Prosthecobacter dejongeii: one gene and its partner. The protein of the gene in region 1 interacts with the protein of each later gene in a pairwise test. Links are inferred from orthologs where the notes say so. Each region holds a gene or a part of one and is shown on either strand. Other genes may lie near its edges. The genes, in order: HNQ64_RS22760 and glmS.

What was found.
Region 2: the proteins of HNQ64_RS22760 (region 1) and glmS interact in binary tests that used the Escherichia coli proteins (3 or more experiments, as listed by UniProt). The link is inferred for Prosthecobacter dejongeii from one-to-one orthologs.

The regions. Positions count from the first base shown.
Region 1 is NZ_JACHIF010000013.1:98,046-101,363, forward strand. What follows is about bases 231-3,228. They hold HNQ64_RS22760 (phosphatase PAP2/dual specificity phosphatase family protein), read right to left. Parts: upstream 2,406-3,228; coding sequence 1,056-2,405; downstream 231-1,055. Other genes in these bases: HNQ64_RS22755 (alginate O-acetyltransferase AlgX-related protein), read right to left, coding at 231-1,025; HNQ64_RS22765 (bifunctional alpha/beta hydrolase/class I SAM-dependent methyltransferase), read right to left, coding at 2,440-3,228. Outside these bases: more of HNQ64_RS22755, read right to left, coding at 1-230; more of HNQ64_RS22765, read right to left, coding at 3,229-3,318.
Region 2 is NZ_JACHIF010000012.1:179,700-182,908, reverse strand. The notes cover bases 41-2,929. They hold glmS (glutamine--fructose-6-phosphate transaminase (isomerizing)), read right to left. Parts: upstream 2,468-2,929; coding sequence 614-2,467; downstream 41-613. Other genes in these bases: HNQ64_RS22265 (hypothetical protein), read left to right, coding at 2,667-2,929; rplS (50S ribosomal protein L19), read left to right, coding at 66-428. Also shown: more of HNQ64_RS22265, read left to right, coding at 2,930-3,209. UniProt on the Escherichia coli protein: Catalyzes the first step in hexosamine metabolism, converting fructose-6P into glucosamine-6P using glutamine as a nitrogen source.

The DNA of each region.
Region 1 (3,318 bases):
CGCTTTTGGGTAAGGCGGTAGAGATCAGTGTCTGCATAAAGCCAGCCTCCAATCCCCTGATGAACGCCATGACTGCCAGCTTGGCTGGAAACACGATGAAGCCATTCTCCGGCTCGGATGAGGGGGGAAGGAGCCGATTCGATGAATGTTATGACGAACAAAATAACGGCCCCAAAGCAAAGAAAACCCGCACCTTTGGCCGCGAGGCGGAGACGTGGGCCACGCGCCATCCACCAGGGAAAGCCGGGCAGGACGAGGGCAGCAAGGACACTGATCCACAGCAGCCAGCAAACCTGCGGGGCAGTGAGCCGGGCATCGAGAAACACCGAATACACCGTCTCTGGCGAGGCACTGAAAAGGCGACTCCATTCCTGCATGGCCACCTCCCACCCGCCCCCGTAAAGCAACGGAGTGCTCAAAGTAAATGCAGCAATGGTGAGTATGCTTTTGATCCAGCGTGGAATTTTCCCCATCCAGCCAGAAGTGCGGCCTAACCAAGAGTCTAACCCAATGAGGCAGGCCTGGAGCAGGAGCCAAAGCAACAAGCCATAACTAAACCCCTGAGCAATAAGAAGACAAAGTACCAAGAGGCCACAACGAAGGAGAGCCGATGAAGCCGTGGGGACGTGATTGACTGGCAACACTCCCCAACGATTCCAGAAATCCACGAAACCCCTCGCGCCAAAGGGATGGCGAATGATCTCGGGCATTTCGACTCTGAGTAACCGCATCAATCCCACCCAAACATCGGCAGTGCCGGTGAACATCATGTAGAGGCATCCCGTGAAGGCTACCATGCCAATGAATGCAGACCAGCTGCTGGCGGCCTCGGGCGCGGCATTGACACAGAGGGTGTAAAGGCTTTCAAGATTCAGGGCCAGAAACATCAGCTTGGCAAAACCAAGGCCCATCCTCGCAAAAGCGGTGCCGAACGCCCACGGCCCGAACTGTCTGGGAAAAGCGGCGAATCCCCCAGCCAGCAAAAGCGGGAAGATACGGGTAAAGTTGAGGGGGTCATCCATCATGGTTGCCCATCTCCCGGCCCGGCGCCGTCTTCAACTCAAAACAGGTTTACGCCCTGGGGCGGTGAGGGATAACTCCATTTCGCGGAGGGCACGCACGACCTCTGGGCGGACGATCATGCCAGGCCTGGCGTCCTTCATCTGGCGGATGGCGGCTTCGGTGGTGCCGCCGCTTTGCAGCAGCCACGCGCCCACAGCAGCGGCGGTGCGGGAGTAGCCAGCCTTGCAATGGACAAAGACGATGCCGTCCTTACGCACGCGCTCGATGTATTCGGCCATGGCTTTGAGCTGATCCTGAGTGGGCGCGGTGAGATCTGCCACCGGCATGTTTTTATAACCCGGCATGAGGCGAAAGGCCTCAGGCGCATCGAACTCGGCCGTGAGGTCCAGCACATCCGTGACGCCGGCTTCGAGGAGCTCAATCGCGGTGGCATCATCTGGCAGCGGACCCATCCAGACGCGGGGAGTGAGTTGATTCCACTTCGCCGACTGGCGGCGGTAGTGCCACCAGGAAAGCTCTTGCCCGAGAAGCCAGGGGGCCAGCAGCCAGCGGGTGGTGGCAGGAAGGCGACCGCGTGTTTTTTTCAATACCGCCGCACCGATGCCCAAAGAAGCCGCTGCAACGGTGCCCAAAGCCGCAGCAGGCCAGGCCAAGAGGAGAGTCCACGGCAGAGTCAAACGACAGGCAAACAGGAGAACCACCGAGGCCGTCAGGTAATAAAACCCGATGCGCCGATTTGCGGTCGCCTTTTCCTCCTGGTCAGGAACGATGTGGAAGATGACCGCCGCGAGGACGAACCCACCCAACACATCCACCAGATGATGCTGCCATGTCAGCAAGGTGGAAACGCCAATGAGGCTGAACCAAATGTGTAGAACAATGCGCAATAGCCCCCTGGAATGCCGCGCGTAATGCACCGCCATGATCGTACGCAGGACGATGTGCAAACTTGGGAAAAGATTGTGCGGGGCATCCATCGCCTGGATGGCACGGAACCAGGGCTCGAACATCCCTTCCGTGATCTTGGGTCGTGCCCAGGCGAGTTCCAAAGGGATGATGAGAAAGCAGACACCCGCGATCACATTGGAAAGCACCAACCGCCGACGCAGCACACGCAGTTCTTGGCGATCTGAGCACAAAAAAGGCGCCACGACAAAAAAGGCATCGAGCGACCAATACGGGACGATCATCCACTCCACCACGGGGAACAGACGCTCCCAGCCAAAGGCCGCCGTTTGCACATCCGGCCGCAGCCCGGTGATCCAGTTGCTCGCATTGTAGATCACCAAAAACACCGCACTGGTCCACGCACTGACCCAGGCCGCCTGGAGGAAGGTAGGCCTGGCGGAAGATCCCTGGATCAGCATGGAACGGTCTTGCATGGAAGAAAGGCGGTACCCGAGATTGTAAAACGGGCTACAACTTTCGTGCCACACTGATGGTAAAGATACCAGCAGGATCCGTCTCCTGGCGTTCTTTGATGAATCCGGCAGCCGTAACCAGGTCGTCCATTTCTTCCTGCGTCCGCCGCCGCATGATCCACGGCTGCCCCTCACGATTGGTCAAAACATGGGCAATGAATTTCAACTGCGGATGCCACGGCTGATTCGTGTACACCAAACGGGTGCCAGGGGGCATGGCATCGGCCAGACCACGCAGAGACTCCAGCACCGGAGCATTCGCATTAAAAAGCTCATACAGACCTGAGACTACGGCTACATCTGGCGCGGGATTGAGTGCGGCTAACGAACTGCGAGCAAAGGCATCTGCCTGGACGAAGGTCACACGATCTGTTAGATCGAGATTTTCAGCCGTGGCTTTCGCCGTATCCAAATTCGGCTGCTGATAATCCCGTAAGACAGCAGTGACGGGCAGTTCTGGGTGATCATGCAACGTTTGCAAAATGTAGCGCCCGCCACCACAGGCGATGTCCACCAGATGCGGCCTGGACCCAGCCTGGGCGAGCACCTCCGCTAGCACCTTTTGCAGCATTTGCCCCCGCCAGCGGATGCCCGTCCAGCCTGGGCTTTCTAAATACGATTTATCCATGAACCAGCCGAGGATCAGCCGCCCGGAAGGTTTGTTTTGATAGACGTAATCCAGAGTGCGCCCAGAATCAAAACCCGCCTTCCAGCCCAGGTCAATGCCATGACTCAATCGGCCTAAGGTACCGAATACAAAGCGAGTCAAACGTGAGGAAAGGCAATCCCGCGAGGCCGCCAGCTCATCCCGCTCGCTGCGTGTGTGCCCCCGGATATCCGCATCTAGCAGCGGGGCCAGTTTAACCGGAGGTTT
Region 2 (3,209 bases), on another replicon or contig:
CCGCCCCTCGTCCCGTTCGCCTGTCATGGGAACGGGTTTGAGAGATCCCATTCGCCCCGCACATTATGAGCAACATCATCGACAAAATTGACTCTGAACAACTCAAGAAAGACGTCGCGTCTTTCCACGTGGGTGACAGTGTGAAAATCCACACCCGAGTCATCGAAGGTGACAAGGAGCGTATTCAGATCTTCGCGGGCATCATCATCTCCCACAAAGGCGCAGGCCTGAATGAAGCATTCACCGTCCGCAAGATTTCTTACGGTGAAGGCGTGGAGCGTGTGTTCCCAGTTCACAGCCCTAAAGTGGCGAAGATCGAAGTCGTGAAGTCTGGCAAAGTCCGCCGTGCACGTCTTCATTATCTGCGTGGCCGTAAGGGCAAGCAGGCCATGACCGTCAAGGAGCAGGCTTACAACAGCGAAGCTTAATCCGCTTCTGGCCTTTTTAGGTCATTCTATTTTTCACAAACACCTCAGCAGACTCTGCTGGGGTGTTTTTGTTTTATGCCTGGAAAGGTAAACAAGCGTGCCGTCTTGGCTACTAGGTGGACGGGGCGGGGACACAAAAAAGACGGCCTCGGTGAAGAGGCCGTCTGATGGAATGCTGGCTTGGACTACTCCACGGTCACGCTCTTGGCAAGGTTGCGCGGTTTGTCCACATCGCAGCCGCGGGCGACGGCGGTGTAATAGGAGAGTAACTGCAGCGGGATCACCGTGAGGAGGGGGCTGAGGTAGGAGGGGCAATCGGGGACGTAGATCACATCCTCGGTGAGGCGTTCCAGCTCGGTGCGACCTTCGGTGGTGACACAGACGACGGGGCCTTTGCGTGCCAGCACTTCTTCGATGTTGCTGACGTTCTTATCGAACACGGCATCATCCGGTGCGATGAAGATGGAGGGCATGTCCGGCTTCACCAGGGCGATGACGCCGTGCTTTAGCTCGGCACTGGGGTGACCGCTGGCATAGATGTAGCTGATTTCCTTCATCTTCAGCGCGCCTTCGAGAGCCACGGGATAGTTGGCCTGGCGGCCCATGAAGAGCATGCCTTCGGCGTTTGCGTGTTTCTCGGCGATGGCCTTGATGCGATCCGTCTGCTTGAGGATGCTGGCGATTTTGTCCGGGATGGCTTCCATCTCGTCAATCATCTCCATGCCATCGGCGGTAGAGAGGTGATGGATGCGGCCAAAGAGCATGCCAAGGAGGTTCATGATCATCACCTGGGAGGTGAAGGTCTTCGTCGCTGCCACGCCGATTTCCGGGCCCGCATGGATGTAGCAGCCGCCGTCGCTTTCACGAGCGATGGTGCTGCCCACACTGTTGACGATGCCCAGGCATTTGATGCCTTTGCGCCGCGCTTCACGCATGGCGGCCAGGGTATCAATGGTCTCACCGCTCTGGCTAAGGACGAACTGCAGGGTATTCTTGTCTGCTGGGACGTTGCGATAGCGGAATTCGCTGGCGATCTCCACCTCCGTAGGCACACGGGCCAGGGTCTCGATGACGTATTCACCCACCATGGCTGCGTGGAAGGCCGTGCCACAGCCGCTGAGGATGATGCGGTCTATGCCGCGCAGCTCCTGCGGGGTCATGTTTAGCCCGCCCAGGATGGCCATGCCGTCATCGCGGGAAAGGCGGCCGCGCATGGCATTGCGAAGGGAGTTTGGCTGCTCGAAGATTTCCTTGAGCATGTAATGCGGGAAGTCGCCTTTTTCGGCGTCATCGGCTGTGAATTCCACACGGCTGACTTTCACCTGAGCAATGCCACCATCCATGGAGGTGACGTCATAGCGGTCACTGCTGAGGCTGACGATGTCGTGGTCATTCAGATAAACCACGTCGCGCGTGTGGGCGACGATGGCGGAAACGTCGCTGGCGAGGTAGTGTTCCCCATCGCCCAAGCCGACGACCAGCGGGCTGCCTAGACGAGCGCCGACGATAACTCCGGGAACCTCGGCATGCATGGCTGCGATGCCGTAGGTGCCCTTCACCTTGGCCAAGGCCTGTTTCAGAGCTGTGCGTAGGCGGGTAGGGCCATCGGTTTCATCGCTGGCATCGAAGTAACGTCCCACCATGTGAGCTAGGACTTCGGTATCGGTCTGCGACTCAAAAGTATCACCTTGCGCGAGCAATTGATCGCGGAGTGTCTGGTAGTTCTCAATGACGCCATTGTGGACGAGCACCAGCTTGCCGCCTTGGTCGCGATGGGGGTGGGCATTTTCATCCGTAGGGGCACCGTGAGTGGCCCAGCGGGTGTGGGAGATGCCCGTGCAGCCTTCCGGGGCGATCTCCGCCACGGCCTGCCGCAGGTTATCAATACGGCCCGCCCGTTTGATGATTTCGACTGTGTCACCGCCATTCAGGAGAGCCAGGCCCGCTGAGTCATAGCCGCGATATTCCAGCCTGCGCAGCCCATCCAAAAGGATCGGGCTGGCCTGCCGCTTGCCGATGTAGCCAACAATTCCGCACATAGTGTTCGTTTTACCCGCCGTGCAGCGGGGCCTTCATTCTAGCTGCTAGAATGCCAGCCCGCCAGTGAAAGGGCTAAACTTTACGGGGATTCGTTCAGGAAACTGGAAAATTTTGTTTACTATAAACGATAATTTTAGCAGTTTGGCTGACACAATTCTTCTCAAAAAGAGGTAAACACTCATGGAAAGAAATTTTCGCATGAAATCACCATCTACACTTCTTGCTCGGGCTGCCTTGGTCACAAGTAGCCTTTTTTTAGGCTTGGCCGCATCTCTCCAGGCAGCTCCACCTGCGAATGACAACTTCGCCAATGCGACTGTGTTGGCTTTGGATACCGCGGTTATCGTCAACAATGCCGAAGCCACCCAGGAGACCGATGAGCCCAATCACTCGCGGTTTGGGCGCACAACACTCCGTTCCATCTGGTACCAAACCACACCGACGTTCAGCGGCTACGTGGAGTTGGATACGGCCGGCAGCACTACGGACACGGTTATCGCAGTGTATAAAGGGACGGCTGTCAATAAGCTGACCTTGCTCGATAAAGCCGATGACAACTCTGGTGGCGGCTCACTTGCCAAAATTCGCATTCCGGTGGTCAAGGGCGTGAAGTATGCCATTGCTCTCGATGGCTTCAGCGGAACGGGCAATCTGCAGATCATTATGCGGCCATTGCTCCAGCATGCTTCCACCGTCTTTGAGGCGCCCTTACGTTTTACCAGCACCTTCAGTGGTGCTTTC